Regions from separate parts of the Marichromatium sp. AB32 genome, predicted to be linked through region 1. Evidence: predicted binding sites of a transcription regulator. Region 1 holds the regulator's gene; each other region holds the start of a gene.

Region 1 (5,897 bases):
TCTCCGGGACCAGCAGGGCGAAGGCGAGATCGACCGGCTCGCCGTCGATCGCGTCATAGTCGACCCCGGTGCTGGTGCTGACGAAGGCTCCGAGCACCTCGTTGATCTCCTTGATGCGGGCGTGCGGCAGCGCCACACCGTGACCGAGTCCGGTGCTGCCGAGTCGCTCGCGCTCGAGCAGACGCTCGAAGACGAGTTCGGTGTTGAGACGGGGGTGGTCGTTGGCCAGCAGCTCGGCGAGCGTCTCGAGCAGCCGCTTCTTGCTGGCGATCTCGGCACCGCAGCTGACTCGGGCCTCGCTGATCAGGTCTGGACTGAACATCGGTCAAGGCTCCTGGTGGTCGCAGGGACAGGGGCGCTGGGCGGTGACGGTGTCCGGTGTCCATACCGGCGGGTGATCGGGGCGCGTGGTCGTGGTCATGGATTCTGGGTGTCCTTCGAGTCGTCGGAGCCCGCAGGTGTCGATATCGGCTCGGATCTCAGGGTCTCAATGCAAAACACCCCGAACGGCGCGATCACGGATCCGTTCGAGGTGTCGGTGCGTCGGTCCGGCGGGTGTCGGGTGTCCCGACGCCCCGCCGACGCATGGGCCATCAGGCCGTTGCCGGGCTATTCGGTATCGGCCTCGGCGTCGGCCTCGGCTTCAGAGTCGGCCGCCTTCGGGCCGGGTGCGCTGCGATAGTCGTTCTTCTTCTCCTTGTGGCGCAGGATCTGGCGATCGAGCTTGTCGGTCAGGCCGTCGATCGCGGCATACATATCTTCATGCACGGAGTCGGCGAAGAGCTTCCCACCATTGATGTGCAGCGTCGCCTCGGCCTTCTGGTCGAGCTTCTCAACGCTGAGAATGACGTGGGCATTGGTGACGTGGTCGAAGTGACGCGCCAGGCGTGCGAATTTGCTGTCGACGTAGTCGCGCAGTGCCTCGGTGATGTCGACGTGATGACCCGTCAGATTGATTTGCATCATTGGACTCCTTACAGGGGTTCCAAACAGCCTGCTCATGCCAGGCGTTTGCGCTCGTTCGAGGCTGGAATACCCATGGCCTCGCGGTACTTGGCGACGGTTCGACGCGCGACCTGGATGCCGCGATCGGCCAGTTCGGCCGCGATCTTGCTGTCGCTCAAGGGTTTTCTGGCGGGTTCGGCGGCGATCAGCTTACGAATGAGCGCGCGGATCGCCGTTGATGAACACTCCCCACCAGAAGTGGTGCTGACGTGGGACGAGAAGAAGTACTTGAACTCCAGGGTGCCCCTCGGCGTATGCATGTATTTCTGCGTGGTGACCCGGGAGACGGTCGACTCGTGCAGCTCGAGCGCCTCGGCGACGTCGCGCAGCACCATCGGCCGCATCGCCTCCTCGCCGTGCTCGAAGAACGCCTGCTGCATCTCCACGATCTTGGCGCCCACCCGCAGCACGGTGTCGTTGCGGCTCGCCAGGCTCTTGATGAACCAGCGCGCCTCCTGCAGGTGGTTGCGCATGGTGACGCTGTCGCTGCTGGTGTCGGCGCGCCGGATCAGCCGGGCGTAGTCTGCGTTCACCCTCAGTTTAGGTGTGGATTCCGGGTTGAGTTCCACCGACCAGCGACCATTCTCTCTGCGCACGAAGATGTCGGGTACAACGTACTCCGGGGGCTCCTGCGCGATCAAGTCGCCGGGGTGCGGGTTGAGCTGGCAGATCAGCGTGAGTGCACCACGAATCTCGGGCTCGGTCTGCTTGAAGCGGCGCATCAGCGCGGCGATGTCCTTGCGCGGCAGGTGCTCGAAGCCGTCGCGACAGATCGCCAGCGCGAGGTCGCGCTGCGGGGTCTCGGCGGGGAGCTGCCGCAGCTGGATCTGCAGGCACTCGGCGAGATCGCGGGCGCCGACCCCCGGGGGATCGAACGACTGCACCCGGTGCACCATGGTGGCGATCTCCTCGAGGCTGATCTGATCGTCGCCGATGGTGCTCAGCAGCTCGTCGAGATCGGCCCGAAGATAGCCGCGCGCGTCGATGGCATCGATCACCGCCTCGGCGATCATCTCGTCGCGCTCGCTCAGCCGGATCAGGTTGAGCTGCCAGAGGAGGTGATCGTGCAGGGTCTGAGGGCGGCTCTGGTGGAGGAAGGGGTCGAAATCGGCGTTCTCGGCGCTGCCCTGGGTGCTCGGCGGTAGATAGCCGTCGTAGACATCGGCCCACTGGGTGTCGACCGGGAGCTCATCGGGGATCTCGTTGGTCTCGCCCTGGAGCTCACGCTCGGCGCTGCCCTGCTCATCGCTGGGCGGGGACTCGTGTGCGCCATTGCCGCTGTCCTCTCCGTTGGCGGCGAAGCGGTCGGCCTCCTCGGCCTCCTCGAGCATCAGGTTGGAGTCCAGCGCCTCCTGGATCTCCTTCTGCAGCTCGAGCGTCGACAGCTGCAGGAGGCGAATCGCCTGCTGCAGCTGGGGCGTCATCGTCAGGTGTTGGCCGAGGCGAAGCTGGATGGTTTGCTTCATGGATCGCCGATGCGTCTTGCGTCTGTCTCTATGCCGGGTCGATGACCGTCCTATGACGATTATAGGTCGGGTGGCAACAAAGGTGCCTGAGTCACGTCAAGCGCGCCCCCTGCCGGGGCGCGATGGTCTTCATCTTACTCCCAATATGTAGCAGCGGGGCGCGGATGCTGCCGCCTACATGCTACATGGCGAAGTCGGCGCCGAGATAGACGTCGCGTACCTGCTGGTTGGCGAGCAGCTCGTCGGGGCGGCCGGCGGCGATCACCTCGCCATTACTGATGATGTAGCCGCGATCGCAGATGTCGAGCGTCTCGCGCACGTTGTGATCGGTGATCAACACGCCGATGCCGCGCTCGCGCAGGTGCGAAACGATCGCCTTGATGTCGCCCACGGCGATCGGGTCGACGCCGGCGAAGGGCTCGTCGAGCAGCATCACCTTGGGGTCGACGGCCAGCGCGCGGGCGATCTCGAGACGACGGCGCTCGCCGCCGGAGAGGCTGAGCGCCAGCGACTCGCCGATATGGGCGATGCCGAGCTCCTCGAGCAGCTGCTCGCAACGCTGCTCGCGCTGCTCGCGGTCGAGGTCGCCGCGGGTCTCGAGGATCGCGAGGATGTTGTCGCGCGCGCTGAGCTTGCGAAACACCGAGGGCTCCTGCGCCAGATAGCTCAGTCCGGCGCGCGCGCGCGCATGCATTGGCATCAGGGTGACATCGTGCTCGTCGAGGGTGATGCGCCCCTGGTCGGCCGGGATCAGCCCGACGATGAGATAGAAGCAGGTGGTCTTGCCCGCGCCGTTGGGGCCGAGCAGCCCGACCACCTCGCCGGCCTCGACCTCGACGCTCACTCCCCGCAGGACCTCGCGGCTGCGATAACGTTTCTTGAGCTGTTCGGCGCGCAGTACGCTCATCCGTCGACCCCTGTCATGACTCCTCCTCGGGGGTGATGGTGATCCGCACCCGACCGCTGCCGCCGGCACGGAAGTGTTCGCGGGCACGGTCGTAGACGATGTGCTCGCTGGCGACGCGGTCCTCGCCCTGGATCAGTACCGCCTCGTCGATCAGCACCAGCTCGTCGCGGTCGGTGTCGAACTCCATGCGCCTGGCGAAGGCGCGGACCTCGCCCTGGTCGTCCTCGAGCAGTTGACGGAAGCGCGCCGGGGTGCCGATGGCGATGATCTGGCGCGGGCGGCGGTCCTCGCGGTGATAGACGGTCATGTGGTCGGCGTGCAGGCGCATGCTGCCCTGGGTGACCTCGACGTTGCCGACATAGATGCTGGTGCCCTCGGCCTCGCGTACCTCGACGTCGTCGGCCTCGATATACATCGGTTGCTGGGGGTCGTCGTCGAGCGCGTTGGCCGGGTTCCAGCCGAACAACAGCAACAGTGCCAGCAGGCGCAGTGGAGGGCTCATGGTTGGGTCTCCTGGGTCGGGGCGAGCAGCATCCGGGTGCGACCGTGGAAGGTGGCGCGCGCCGGCTCGTCGTACCACAGCTGCATGCCGGTGGCGCTCAGCCAGTCCTCGCCGCTGGCCACCCGCACCGGCAGGTCGGTACGGGCATAGGCGCGCTGGTGCCAGACGTTGAGCTGCTCGGTCTCGATGTGCGCGGGCGGGGCCTCGGCGGTGGCGTCGCGCTCGAGATGGACGTCGCCGGTCAGCCGCACCTCCGCGCCGCCGTCGAGCACCAGCCCGTGCTCGGCGCGCGCGCGCCACGGCGGTCCGTCGGACTGGAACAGCTGCATGTGTGGGCGGTCGAGCTCGGAGAGATCCTCGGCGACGAACTGACGCAACTCGGTTGCGCTCAGGCGTCGGCTCGGTGCGCCGCTGGTGTCGGTCTCGAGCGCGGTGAACGCGTGGACCACGTAGTCGGGGACGCGGGGGCGTACGGTGGCCGGTCCCTGCGGCTGGTCGATGCGCTGGACCTGCCACCAGCCCGCGAGCCCGCTGAAGGCGAAGAAGGCGGCGAGCAGGTAGTAGCGCAGCGGCCAGTGCGCGCGGGTGCTCATGGACGCTGTCCGGCCAGTCGCGCGAGCGTCCCCTGAGCGTCCATGATCAGTTCGCAGAACTCGCGCGCGGCGCCGCGCCCGCCGTGCGCCGTGGTGTGCCAGTGCGCCTCGGCGCGTACCATCGGGTGGGCATCGGCCACCGCCGCGGCGAGCCCGACCTGGCGCATCACCGGCAGGTCGATGACGTCGTCGCCGAGATAGGCCACGGCGGCGTCCTCGATCCCCAGTCGCTCGCGCAGCTCGAGATAGGCGGCGAGCTTGTCGCGCTGGCCCTGGTAGACGTGGTTCACCCCCAATCCCTTCATCCGCATGGTGACCACCCGCGAGCTGCGCCCGGTGATCACCGCGAGGGTCACGCCGGACTCGCGCAACATCACCATGCCGTGACCGTCGCGGGCGTTGAACGCCTTGTATTCCTGACCGTCGTCGCCGAGATAGAGGCTGCCGTCGGTGAGTACGCCGTCGACGTCGAAGATCGCCAGACGAATGGCGGCGGCGCGGTTGCGGATCTCTTGCATCTCCCTGGTGACTCCTTGATGAGGAAGAAGGGGCGGGCCCCTGTGCGGCGCATTGTCGGGTGCGCGGGCGGTTTTGACCAGCGGGGGCAGTTTCAGACCACGCCCGCGCGCAACAGGTCGTGCATGTTGAGTGCGCCGACCGGGCGGCGCTCGTCGTCGAGCGCCAGCAGCGCGTTGATCGAGCGCGCCTCCATCAGCTGCAGCGCCTCGGCGGCGAGCGCGCCGGGGGAGATGGTGACACAGTCGCGGGTCATCACCGTCTCGATCCGGGTGTGGTGGACGTCGACGCCGCGATCGAGCGCACGGCGCAGGTCGCCGTCGGTGAAGATGCCGCACAGCCGCCCACCCTCGTCGACCACCGCGCTCATCCCCAGCCCCTTGCGCGAGATCTCCTCGAGGGTGGCCAGCAGGCTCGCCTCGCGCCCGACGCGGGGGACCCGTTCGTCGCGATGCATGATGTCGTCGACGTGCAGCAGCAGGCGCCGCCCCAGGCTCCCGGCCGGGTGCGAGCGGGCGAAGTCCTCGGCGGTGAAGCCACGCGCCTCGAGTAGCGCCACGGCGAGCGCATCCCCCATTGCCAGCGCCGCGGTGGTGCTGGTGGTCGGCGCCAGGCCGAGCGGGCAGGCCTCGGCCGAGACGGTGACATCGAGATGGACGTCGGCCTCGCGCGCCAGGGTCGAGTCGCGCCGCCCGGTCATCGCGATCATCGGCACCCCGAGGCGCTTGAGCACCGGCAGGATGGTGAGCACCTCGGCGGTCTCGCCGGAATTGGAGATCGCCACCACGACGTCGAGCGGGGTGATCATCCCCAGATCGCCGTGGCTGGCCTCGCCGGGGTGGACGAAGAAGGCCGGACTGCCGGTGCTCGCCAGGGTGGCGGCGATCTTGCCGCCGATGTGCCCCGAC
Region 2 (5,897 bases), on a different contig from region 1:
CCGCCATCGGCGAGCGCCGCCTCGAAGGCGACCTCATCCTCGTAGCGCTCGAGCAGCTCGGCAAGGCTCGCGTCGAGCTGTTGGTCGGTGATCTGCGTGGCCGCCGCCTCGGCGGTGGCGAGCACCAGTGCCTCGAGCTGCTGACTGCGCTCGGCCAGACGCTCGGCCTCGGCGCGCTGGACGGCGTCGAGCTGGGTCGGTGGACACTGGAAGCGACTGGCCGAGGCGCGGATCAGGTGGTAGGGGTCGATGCGCGCCTTCATCCGGCCTCCTGGGGTTCGGGTTGGTCTTCGGGTTGGTCCAGCGCCGACTCGGGCACCAGCAGCGGCGTACGCCCGGCGAACAACACCTGATAGCACACCCCCTGCGGGTGATCGCGCTCGACCCGCAGCACCTCGCCGACCTCCCCGGGCTCGACCAGTACCTCGCCGCGCAGCGCCAGTCGGCGGGCGGCGGCGACCCGCTCGCGCGCCTCGAAGCGGCTCGGGGTCCAGGGCGCGTCGGCCGCCTGCAGCTCCTCCTCGCGACAGCCGACCACGCGGCCCTCTTCGATGAAGTGCACCGCGTAGATGATCTGGTCCTGGAGGAAGGTACCGACGTCACGCACGTGGCCGACGGCGCCGCGACGTACCAGCAGATCGCCGCGCGCGCCCTCGGGGAAGGTGCCGTCGTTGCGCAGGTTGCGGATCACCCGCACCGCATCGCCGAACTCAAAGTTGGGGCGCATGGCCACCTCCCGCCGGGTCGAGTTGGAGATCGACCCGCACGCCGCTGCGCGGCCCGTGCAGATGGAAGACCCGGAACACCCGCTCGGTGCGCGCGTCGGACGCGACGAAGTCGTGATAGGCGCGGGTGAGCAGCTCGGCGCGCCGCCGGTGACGAGCCTCGGCCTGTTCGGGCAGGGGCTCGGCGTCGGCCAGATAGTCGTGGAAGCGCTGCAGGATGTGCAGCCGGTTGACCCGGACCACGGCCGGGTCGTAGTCGATCTCAAAGTGCTCGAGGAAGTCCTCGGCGCTGACCAGGTCGTGCAGGTCGCTGTCGTCGTTCATCGGCGGCTCCGGTTCAGGCGGTGTGGGCGGTTGCAGTGGGCAGTTCGCAGAGGAAGCGCTGCAGGTCGGCGGCGACCGGGGCGCGCTTGGTCGCGGTGACGAAGCGCCGCACCAGCGGCAGCAGTCGCTCGGCCTGATCGAGTCCGACCTCCTGGTGCAGCAGCTCGGCATAGGCCTGGCGCACCGCCTGGCGGCCCGAGTGCTTGCCGAGCACCAGGCGGTGATGGCGCCCGAGTTCGGCCGGGTCGATGCCCTGGTAGTTGAGCGGGTCCTTGAGCAGGCCGTCGACGTGGATCCCGGCCTCGTGGGTGAAGGCACCGTCGCCGACCAGGCTCTTGTGCCAGGCCACCGGGCGTCCCGAGGCCTGGGCGACCAGGGTCGAGACCTGCTCGAAGGCGTGCAGGTCGACCCCGGGGTCGATCCCCTGGGTGTGTCTGAGTCCCATCACCACCTCCTCCAGCGCGGCGTTGCCGGCGCGCTCGCCGAGTCCGTGCACCGTGGTGTTGAGGTGGGTCGCCCCGGCACGGGCCGCGGCCAGGGTGTTGGCGGTAGCCAGCCCGAGGTCGTCGTGGGCGTGCATCTCGATCTCCAGGTCGCAGGCGGCACGCAGCGTGGCGATGCGTGAATAGACGCCGAAGGGCTCCATCAAGCCGACGGTGTCGGCGAAGCGGATGCGGCGCGCACCGGCTGCCTGGGCGACCTCGGCGGCGCGGGCGAGGAACTCGGGATCGGCGCGCGAGGCATCCTCGGCGCCGACGCAGACCTCCAGCCCGAGCGCGCGCGCCTCGGGCACGCAGCGCGCGATCTGGCGCAGCGCCCAGTCGCGATCACGGCCGAGCTTGCACGCCAGCTGCTGGTCGGAGAGCGGGATCGAGAGGTCGACGAGATCGGCGTCGAGCCCGGCGCAGCGGGCGATGTCGTCCGCGCGCATCCGGCACCACAGCATCAGCCGCGCGGCAAGCCCGAGTCGGGCGATGGCCTGGATCGCGTCACGCTCGTCGGCGCCCATCGCCGGGATGCCGATCTCGAGCTCGGGGACGCCGAGGGCGTCGAGCGCGCGGGCGATGGCGAGCTTCTCGGCGAGCGAGAAGGCGACCCCGGCCGACTGCTCGCCGTCGCGCAGGGTGGTGTCGTTGATGGTGATCGGGCGGACTGAATCCTTCATCTGTGGGCTCCGTACAGCACTTGACGAGACTTGTTAGCAAAGGAAGTGCCAGCGTCTTCGATGACGTGGGTTCAGCGGGTTGCGCGCCAGGAGACCGGGGCGTTGCAGGGTTTGCGACAGGGTGGAGAGGGCGGGCGTGTCGCAGAGCCGCCGCGTCGCGGCACCGGCATGGTGCGCCGGTGCCGCGCGTCGGGTCAGGCGTAGGCCGGCGAGAAGCCGGGCGTGTGTGCGTCGCCGAGCGGACCGTCCTCGCCCCAGTAGGGCGAGAGTCGGCGCAGCTGTTCGATCACCGGGACGAGGGTGTCCACCGCGCGATCGATCTCGGCGGCGCTGTTGTAGCGTGAGAGCGAGAAACGGATGGTGCCGTGGGCGGCGGTGAGCGGGATGCCCATGGCGCGCATCACGTGCGAGGGCTCGAGCGAGCCCGAGCTGCAGGCCGAGCCGCTGGAGGCGGCGATGCCGTGACGGTTGAGCAACAGCAGGATCGACTCGCCCTCGATGAACTCGAAGGCGATGTTGCTGGTGTTGGGCAGACGGTTGTCGGGATCGCCGGTGACGAAGCAGTGGGGCACGGCGGTGAGGATGCCGCGCTCGAGCCGGTCGCGCAGCGCGCGCACCGTGGTGCGCTCATGCTCGAGCGCGGCGCCGGCCAGCTCGCAGGCGAGCCCGAGCCCGACGATGCCGGCGCTGTTCTCGGTGCCGGCGCGGCGACCGCGTTCCTGGTGACCGCCGCGCAGCAGCGGTCGGAAGCGGGTGTTGCGACGCACGTAGAGCACGCCGACGCCCTTGGCGGCGTGGAGCTTGTGCCCGGAGAGCGAGAGCATGTCGATGGCGCTGTCGGCGAGCGCGATCGGCAGCTTGCCCACCGCCTGCACCGCGTCGGTGTGGAACATCACGCCCGCCGCGCGCGCCATCTCGGCCATCTCCTCGACCGGGAACAGGGTGCCGGTCTCGTTGTTGGCCCACATCACCGAGACGATGGCGACCCGCTCGGTGAGCAGCGCGCGATAGGCATCGAGATCGAGTCGCCCGTAGCCGTCGACGCCGAGACGATGGATCACATAACCCTCCTTGGCGAGCTGGTCGCACAGGCTCAGCACCGCCGGGTGTTCGACCTCGGTGGTGATGATCTCGCGCCGCTCGGGCTGGGCGCGCAGCGCCGAGAGGATGGCGGTGGCGTCGGACTCGGTGCCGCAGGAGGTGAAGATGATCTCGGAGTCGTGCGTCGCGCCGAGCAGGGCGGCGACCTGGGCGCGTGCGGTGCGCAGCGCGCGCCCGACGCGATCGCCGTAGCGATGGATCGAGGAGGGGTTGCCGAACTGCTCGGTGAAGAAGGGCAGCATCGCCTCCACCACCTCGGGGGCGACCATGGTGGTGGCGTTGTTGTCGAGATAGATGCCGGGGGTCTGTTCGCTCATCGGTGGCTCCTCGCTGCGGATGGGGATGGGTGGCGATCGCGTCGCGCCGTGGGACGTCAGCAGGCGATCTGCTGGGGCGCGGCGGGGATCACCCGCAGCGGTTCGCCGAGCTCGGCGCTGAGCCGCTCCTGGATGCCGGAGAGGGTGAGCGAGGCCATCTGACAGCCGGCGCAGGCGCCCTTGAGGCTGACATAGACCGTGCGGCCGTCGACGTCGACCAGTTCGAGGTCGCCGTGGTCGCGCTGCAGCTCGGGGCGCAGGGTGTCGATCAGCCGCTCGATGCGGCGGATGCGCTGCAGGGTGTTGACGCGGGGCGCGGCGGGTTGCGGGGGTTCGGGGGCGCGCGGTGCCTGGACCGCCACGGCGGTGGGATTGACCCGGGCGATGATCTCCTCGATCTCCTCGTGACAGGCCGAGCAGCCGCCGCCGGCCTTGGTGTAATGGGTGACGGCGGTCACCGAGTCGAGCCCGTTGGCGCGTACCGTCTCCTCGATCATCCCGGCGTCGACCCCGAAGCACTTGCACACCAGCGCGCCCTCGGCGTGGTCGTCGTCCTCCCAGCGCTCGCCGCGATAGTTGGCGATCGCCGCCTGCAGCGCCTCACGCCCCATCACCGAGCAGTGCATCTTCTCGGCGGGCAGGCCGCCGAGGACATCGGCGATGTCCTGGTTGGTCACCGTCAGCGCCTGATCCAGGGTCATGCCCTTGATGATCTCGGTCAGCGCCGAACTCGAGGCGATCGCCGAGCCGCAGCCGAAGGTCTGGAAACCGGCCTCGAGGATCACCTCGCGCTCGGGATCGACCCGGAGCGAGAGCCGCAGGGCGTCGCCGCAGGCGAGCGAGCCGACCTCACCGACGCCGTTGGCGTCCTGGACCGGGCCGGCGTTGCGAGGGTTGAAGAAGTGGTCCTGGACCTGCTCGGAATAGTCCCACATGGATTGCTCTCCCGTATCATTTGGCTGGGGCCGGCGCGTGCTGCCCGGGGCTTGTCGAGTCAAAAAGCAAGCTCCGCGCCAGTCTTTGAAGAAGGCCGGAGGGCGCGGGTTGAGCGGGCTGCGACACGGTTGCATGAGGCGGGTTGTCGGGTCCTGGACAAGTGGTGCGCGCCCCGGTGGTGGCAAACCCGACAGCAGCGTCTCAACCGAGCAGCGCCTCGTAGGCATGCCGCAGCAGGTCGAGTTCGACCGGGGGGAGGGCGCTCGCCTGGGTCAGCGCGATGAAGCGCGCGCCCTGGGCGCCGACCTCGGCGATGGGTGGGTCGTGGTCGACGAAGCGGGCGAGGAAGACCGGCGCGGTGGTCTCGTCGACGGCGAGCTGGACCGGGAAGCGCAGGGTGATGGCCAGCGCGCCCTGGGCCAGCGCCAGCTCGCGCTCGAGCGCGCGCAGCAGCGCGCCGGGGTGGACGACGACCTGAGGCGTCGTCCCCGACTCGATGATCCGGCTCCCCGGCGGCAGCGGCCCGGGGGCGCAGATACCGCCATGGCCGAGACGCAGGAAGCGCGTTCGGGCACTGACCGGGTGTTGGTGATAGAGGATGAGGTGGGGATCGCTCATGGCACGGCCCTCCTGGATGGCTCGGGGTGATCCGTGCGGTATTGCACGGGGCGTGCCGGGACCAGCGAGCAGGCGCCAGCCGTCAGTCGCCAGCGACCAGCCGTCAGCCGTCAGCCGTCAGCCGTCAGCGATCAGCCACCAGTCGCCAGTCGTCAGCGACCAGCCGCCAGCGACCAGCCACTAGCGACCAGCCGTCAGCCGCCAGCCACCGGCCGCCAGCCGTCAGCCACCAGTCGCGGCCTGTCCTAGAGCGTTGACGCCGAGAACGCTCGCTGACCGGTGCCGACAGTTGATGGGACGTCACGCCGTCGTCGCGGCCGCACACTCACGGATGGCCGGGCGCTTGAATCCCTTTGCGGTCTTTGCGGCTTGGCGGTTCAATCTTCTGGCCGCTGGCCGCTGGCCGCTGGCCGCTGGCCGCTGGCCGCTGGCCGCGCATCATCCCCGCGACGGCCGTCCGCTCATGCTAGGATTTCGCCGCCGGGCGGGGGTCGTCCGGGGCGGCGGTCCGGCCTGGTCCGCGCGCGGCTTGATTTGAGGCAGGCAGTCGAGACGATCATATCTATGGAATCCATCCCAGCGCGCCCCGGTGCCGCGACCGCGCCGGGCGACATCCGTCGTGTCGCCACCGCGATCCGGCGACGGGTGCTCGAACACACCCTCGAGAACAACGGCGGCTATCTCAGCCAGGCCTGTTCCTCGGCCGAGATT
Region 3 (5,897 bases), on a different contig from region 1:
GGGTATAGCGCAGTCTGGTAGCGCGCCTGCTTTGGGAGCAGGATGTCGGGGGTTCGAATCCCTCTACCCCGACCAAGGTCAGCCGCCAGGTCGCGAGCACGGATAGATGTCCTGCCCGCCGCTGCGCCGCCACGAGCGCCCGTAGCTCAGTCGGATAGAGCAACGGCCTTCTAAGCCGTGGGTCGCAGGTTCGAATCCTGCCGGGCGTGCCAATCGCAAGCCACGGCAACGAAGATCGGGCTTGGCGAAAAAAAGAGCTTGCATCTCTCCAAGGATTGGGTATAATGCACAGCTCATCGCATCGGCGATATCGACGAATGCGAAGTAGCTATGGTGGACGTAGCTCAGTTGGTAGAGCGCAGGATTGTGATTCCTGTGGTCGTGGGTTCGATCCCCATCGTCCACCCCAAAATTGAAAGAGTACGTAAGTTGACAAGGCAGCAAAAGTCCTTTAAGCTTGACGGCTCTAGAAAAACGGGCCGTTAGCTCAGCTGGTAGAGCAGTGGACTCTTAATCCATTGGTCCTAGGTTCGAATCCTAGACGGCCCACCAAATACGAGAAAGGCTCTCCGTTCGCGGAGGGCCTTTTTTATTGCTTGCGATTTCCAGTCGCCAGTCGCTTGGCCGACCTTGCTCGGAATGGTGCAGCGGACGGCGCCGGGCATGGGCCATGTCGAGGGCACGGATGACCAGCTCGGCGTTCATGCGTGCACGCATCGACCAGCCGAGAGCCCTCCAGTCGATGCTCGGTGCCGAGTTCGCCGCGCTCGAGGTCATCGGCAAGGTGCTGCTCGACCCGACCAAGACCGGCGCGGGCCGCTCCAGGTACTTCCGCGTGCAGATGGTCTGATGCGCCTCACCCGGCTCGACAGCGGTGCCTGGGTCGACCTCCCGGACGATCTCTACTGGGAGGACGAGCACGCCCGCACCGGCGTGCGCCAGAGCATCACCCCCAGCCTCGGCGGCGCGGCCCTGGTGCAGGTCGCCACCCTGCAGTATCGCGCCCTCACCCTCCGCCCCTGGGCCGAGGACGCCGCCTGGATCGACCGCGACCGGCTCGACACCCTCAGCGCCTGGGCCGCGCTCCCCGAGCTGGCGATGACCCTCGAACGCCACGGCCACAGCCACCAGGTCGGCTGGCGCTACGATAGTGACGGACGCGCCATCCTTGCCGAGCCTGTGCTCTATGCCGCGGATCAGACGCCCTATTGGCGGGTGAGCTTGATGTTGGTGGCGGTGTAGATCCACACTCCCGCTCGGGTCAATCGCAAGGGAGGTGAATCATGCACGGGACAGCAATGACCTTGGCCGTCGTCGCCACGCTCTGGGGCGTGGCGGGATGGGCGGGCGTCTACAAGTGCACGGACCCCGACACTGGGGCGGTGACGTTTTCGCAGGTGAGGTGCGCGGCGGATGCGGAAGAGCTGTCCGTGGGGAGGCCGATCGCCCCCGTCAGGCTGCCGCCAGCACGCACTGAAACGCCGGTTGCCCCAGTACCACCATCGCCTGAGAAGGTCTTCCTGGATGCCTGGATCAGGGATAGGAAAGCGCATGGAATCGAAGAGATGCGCTCGGCCTCGGCCGATGAGGTGGAGCGGTGTCTCTCCATGATCAAAGCTAAATCGATGTACTACGATCCGGGTAGCGTGAAAGTGGAGGATGACCCTCAGTTCTTGAGGCTGGGGAACGATCGGTTCTACATCTCCCTCCTGGTGAATGCCAAGAACCGCTATGGCGGCTATGTCGGGGCGAAGCTGAAGGCCTGCTACTATTCGGCCGATGGCGATCTCGACCAGATTCTCTAGCGTGCCGTCTCGCGCCGCCTCGGCGTCGTCTCGCGGGGATTGTCACAGCCGGTCGGCTGCGCGCAGGGACTGCCTCCAAACACTTGTGATGTCTCGCCCTCCGGCCCCTTCCCTGCTCGGCGCGAGCGTGCCGCGACACGCTCGGGCGTCGATCCGTCGGCGCTGCGGCGACGGACGCGCCCGCCCCGCATGAAACCGTGCGCTATATATTGTCGAGTGGAGGCCTGGCCTGGCCGATGACCGTGCTGTGCGCGTGGCCGGGCGGGTCTCTCGGGTGGCACAACCGATGATTTGCAAAGGAGCGCGGGCATGGGCGATACACTCGACGATAGCGAATGGCGGCGTTGCCGTGCGTGCCAGTGTCAGACGATGGTCGCGAGAGACGCGTCGACCTGGGTCTGTCGCAACTGTGGGGTGGAGAACGGCGGGCATCCGGGCCACCGCCCCCAGACGGCCCGTTCCGGGCAGAGCCCTCGTCGCGTGCGGCACAGCGCGGCACGCGTGCGGGCGAAGCGCGACGCCCCCCGTCGCGCCAGGGGCGGCGGGGGCGGCACGCTGTCCGTCGGCAAGGTCTTTGACATGGCCGTCCGAGGGGTGCTGATCCTTCTGGTCGGTCTGCTCGTCGTCACGCTGATCGGGCTGACGGCCGTGGAATCCGTCTCCTGGGCCGCGCTGCTCAACCTGGGCGCCATGGTGTTCGCGCTCGTCCTGTACTTCCTCCCCGCTCTGGTCGCGCAAGAGCGACGTCACACCAAGGCCGTGGCCATCTTCGTGCTCGATCTGTTCCTCGGCTGGACCTTCCTCGGTTGGGTCGGGGCGCTGGTCTGGGCCTTCACCGAGGACAATCGCGATCGGGCGACCGAAGCCGGGGTGAACGATCCGGCCTCGACGGCGAGGGGCTGAACAATGGCACTGCTGATGCTGTGGGTCCTGTTCCCGGTCTTCAGCGGCGTGATCGCGAGTGCCCGCGGGCGGGACGTGTTGGGCTGGGGGTTGGTCGGGCTGCTGTTCGGGCCCTTCGGTCTGGTCGTCGGGTTGTTGCCGTCGCTCGCGCCCCGGCCCGGGCGGGGCGCGCTCGCGCCAAGGTCGATCGCCTGCAGCCAGTGCCGTGAGCCGATCGCCTTCGACGCCAGGCGCTGCAAGCACTGCGGCACGCGCTATCCCTACCTCCAGGAACCGGCCCGCTCACATGTCGCGCTGATCGCCGATCGCTATGCGGCGTCGCGCGCGCCGGCGGCGATCGCCGAGGAGATGAACCGCAAGGGCATGCACCCCGCCGATCGGCGCGCGCGCTGGGCGCCGGCGGACATCGAGGCCATCATCGAGCACCACGTGCGCTGAGCCGCGACCCGGTGCGGCGTCAGTCGGCGGCCTGACTTCGGTCCGCGCGAGAGAGCTACCCGGCGGTCGCCTGCAGCGCCTCGAGCAGCACCCGTCGCTCGGCGGCGTCGAGCAGCTGTTCGAGTGCGCCCAGGTCCTCGCGCGCACGCGCCTGCAGCCCGCTCGGGCTGCCCAACTCCGCAGTCAGCGCCTGCGCCAGCGCCGAGCCGCGCGCCGCCGCGCGCCCCAGCCAGGCGCTGCCCGCCGCCTCGTCGCGCGTGCCGCCCTCGCCGAGCACCAGATCGCGCCCCAGCCAACACATCGCATCGGCGTGTCCGGCGCGCGCGGCCTGCTGGAACCAGTCGCGCGCCTGGGGCGCGCGCGCGCGTTCGAGCAGCCACACGCCGAACTCGTACTGCGCGCCGGGGTCGCCCTGGTCGGCGGCGAGCGCCAGCGTCCGCTCCGGCTCGGTGAGCCTGGTGCCGGTCAGCGTCAGCAGCGCGCTCAACTCCACCCGGGTCTTGCCATCGTCACCGTCACGGATCGCCATCAGCCGTCTCTCCTGGATGTAGCGCTGCAGCGTGCGTCGGCTCAGTCCGGTGACGGCGCTCGCGGTGTTCAGACAGATCGATGGCATCTCCAGTGTTCTCCCGGTTGCTCGACGCTGGCCCGTCCGTGGTCGTGGTCCTAAAGGTTGGGGTTGGCGTGACACCGCCCAACGCGTCGCCGACCATCGCGCCGGCGAGTGGTCACTGTTTGATGGGCAAGGTTGGGTTGTTTGCGTGTGGTGGTCGGCACTCCCTGCCCGAGCCATCGCTCGCTGCGACGCCTCCTCGTCCCCCCGACCGGATTGAACCGCAAAGCGTCAAGGCGCGCAAAGGCGCGAGGGCGAGGATGAGACCCCTTCGGCGATCAGTTGCCAGGGGGGAGAACCGCAACGCCGCGAAGGACGCGAAGAGACAAGGCGGAAAAGCCGCCAGCTGCCAGCTGTCAGTCGCCGGTCGCCGGTCGCCGGGGCGATTGGACCGCAAGGTCGCGCAGCATGCCAAGAGGCGAGGGGAGCAGCCGCCGGCGGTCAGCCCCCCCCCGCAGCGGACGGTTGCGACCAGCTGTGGCGCGGGAGCCAGTCAACCGGTCTCCTCACGGGTGGCTGGCGACTGATCGCCGGGCACGCCGCGCTTTGCCCAGCCGACGCTTGGCGGTGTGCTTCGCGTCCTTCGTGCCTCGTGGTTCAACCCCGTCCCCCGTCACCGCCCACGCCCTCCGATCGGTCCCGCGCCCCCGTCCCCGGCCCGCGCCCACTGGCGGCTGGTGACTGGCGGCGCGGCTGTCACCCCCTTGGTGTGTCAGTCTGTGGACTGTCACCCCTGCTGGCCGGACACGGGCCTGTGGATTGTCGCGGGGGTTCGGGTGACAGCCACTGCCGCGCTCATTTCCTGAACGCAAAAACAAGGGCTTGCACAGCCCTCGCATGGTTGGCCCGGAACTTGATAACAGGGGCACCAGGACCGGCACCGCCATGTCGGCCCCGTCTCCCGACGAGACAGGCTCAGTTCATCCCAAACCGGAGAAGCATTCCATGACGAAGCAAAAACAGGCCGGCTTCACCCTGATCGAACTCATGATCGTGGTGGCCATCATCGGCATCCTGGCGGCGATCGCGCTGCCGGCGTATCAGGACTATATGGCCAAGGCCAAGATGTCCGAGGTCATTCTTGCGGCGAGTCAGTGTCGAACCACGGTTGCTGAGGTCTATCAGTCCGGTACTACCGCCAATGCACCAGCCGCAGGTGCCTGGGGGTGTGAATCGAGTTCTGGTACCCAATACGTTGCATCTGTGACGACTGGCGCGAATGGGGCGATTACCGTGACAGTTGCGAACGATAGTATCGACGCGGCGTTGAATGGTACTACGATCGTCTTGACTCCGACTACCGCTCCTGGTACTGCTGCAACAACCGCTGATATGCCGACTCAACTTTATGGGTTTGAGTGTGCAGGTGCAACTGGTAGTGGTACGGTTCCGGCAAAATACCTGCCTGGCTCTTGCCGTTCGACGCTCTGATCAGTTAGCGAGTAAATAAATGGGCAGCGGGCCTTAGTGGTTCGCTGTCTTTTTTTTGTGAGGCGGAGATGAACCTGATTTTAATACCTGTTGTTTCAAGTCTTTTGCTATTTTTTCTTGCGGTGACACTGTTTTCTTCAGGTTTTGTTTTTTGGATTAGCATTTTACTTGCTTTTTTTTCTTTGTTGTTAAGTCTTTTTTTCTATGTGTCTGACAGATTTACAGGTGAGGGCGTCAATCAGGCTGTGTTTTTTCATCTGTATAAAGGTTTTGAGGGGGTAGATGTTTTTTCTTTTAAGTTCGAGTTGATCGTTTTTTTCTCGTTTGTTTTTTTGTCTGTTGTTTTTTTTGTTTTTATCGTTAATTTCAGGTGTCGGCGTCCTGTTTTTTTGATTTCCACTTTTACGCAGCTTGTGATTTCATTTTCAGTTGCCTGCTTCGCGGTTTTTTTGCATCCTTCCATCATAGAAGCAAAAATGATTTTAAGTCAGTGGTGGTCGCCGAGAGATTTGATTGTTTTAAACCATGAGATGTCTTCTTTTGAAGATTTTGATGTTGCTGTTAGTGGTCGTCGTGATTTGGTTTTTGTTTATGCAGAGAGCTTGGAGAGGACTTTTTTTGAAGATTCCTTGTTTCCTGGCCTCATAAGCAAGATTGAGCAGCTAGAGGCTGGAGGTTTGTCTTTTGCTGGGATTCGGCAGGCTCCA

What was found. The regulator sigma-54, encoded in region 1, starts transcription at its own class of promoters, with help from an activator protein. The targets are predictions, from matches to a motif close to TGGCANGNTNCNTGCTT.
Region 2: the regulator sigma-54 is predicted to act here: its motif matches at 2,249-2,265, upstream of nifV (homocitrate synthase).
Region 3: the regulator sigma-54 is predicted to act here: its motif matches at 4,602-4,618, upstream of EBL85_RS15470 (pilin).

What each region holds. Positions count from the first base shown of each region.
Region 1 is NZ_RHFJ01000016.1:23,976-29,872, forward strand. Features, by position in the region: gene EBL85_RS07055 (PTS sugar transporter subunit IIA) at 1-322, opposite strand, end outside; gene hpf (ribosome hibernation-promoting factor, HPF/YfiA family) at 610-963, opposite strand; gene EBL85_RS07065 (RNA polymerase factor sigma-54) at 999-2,471, opposite strand; gene lptB (LPS export ABC transporter ATP-binding protein) at 2,653-3,378, opposite strand; gene lptA (lipopolysaccharide transport periplasmic protein LptA) at 3,392-3,880, opposite strand; gene lptC (LPS export ABC transporter periplasmic protein LptC) at 3,877-4,473, opposite strand; gene kdsC (3-deoxy-manno-octulosonate-8-phosphatase KdsC) at 4,470-4,991, opposite strand; gene EBL85_RS07090 (KpsF/GutQ family sugar-phosphate isomerase) at 5,084-5,897, opposite strand, start outside.
Region 2 is NZ_RHFJ01000007.1:5,342-11,238, reverse strand. Features, by position in the region: gene nifM (nitrogen fixation protein NifM) at 1-263, opposite strand, end outside; gene EBL85_RS03765 (nitrogen fixation protein NifZ) at 260-727, opposite strand; gene nifW (nitrogenase-stabilizing/protective protein NifW) at 711-1,049, opposite strand; gene nifV (homocitrate synthase) at 1,063-2,214, opposite strand; gene nifS (cysteine desulfurase NifS) at 2,409-3,632, opposite strand; gene nifU (Fe-S cluster assembly protein NifU) at 3,689-4,567, opposite strand; gene EBL85_RS03740 (hypothetical protein) at 4,770-5,186, opposite strand; gene EBL85_RS03735 (transketolase) at 5,751-5,897, shown strand, end outside.
Region 3 is NZ_RHFJ01000079.1:1,128-7,024, reverse strand. Features, by position in the region: tRNA gene EBL85_RS15515 (tRNA-Pro) at 1-75, shown strand, start outside; tRNA gene EBL85_RS15510 (tRNA-Arg) at 136-212, shown strand; tRNA gene EBL85_RS15505 (tRNA-His) at 334-409, shown strand; tRNA gene EBL85_RS15500 (tRNA-Lys) at 477-552, shown strand; gene EBL85_RS17255 (hypothetical protein) at 686-850, shown strand; gene EBL85_RS15495 (hypothetical protein) at 850-1,242, shown strand; gene EBL85_RS15490 (hypothetical protein) at 1,284-1,805, shown strand; gene EBL85_RS17505 (superinfection immunity protein) at 2,115-2,708, shown strand; gene EBL85_RS15480 (zinc ribbon domain-containing protein) at 2,712-3,146, shown strand; gene EBL85_RS15475 (tetratricopeptide repeat protein) at 3,202-3,762, opposite strand; gene EBL85_RS15470 (pilin) at 4,705-5,190, shown strand; gene EBL85_RS15465 (sulfatase-like hydrolase/transferase) at 5,259-5,897, shown strand, end outside.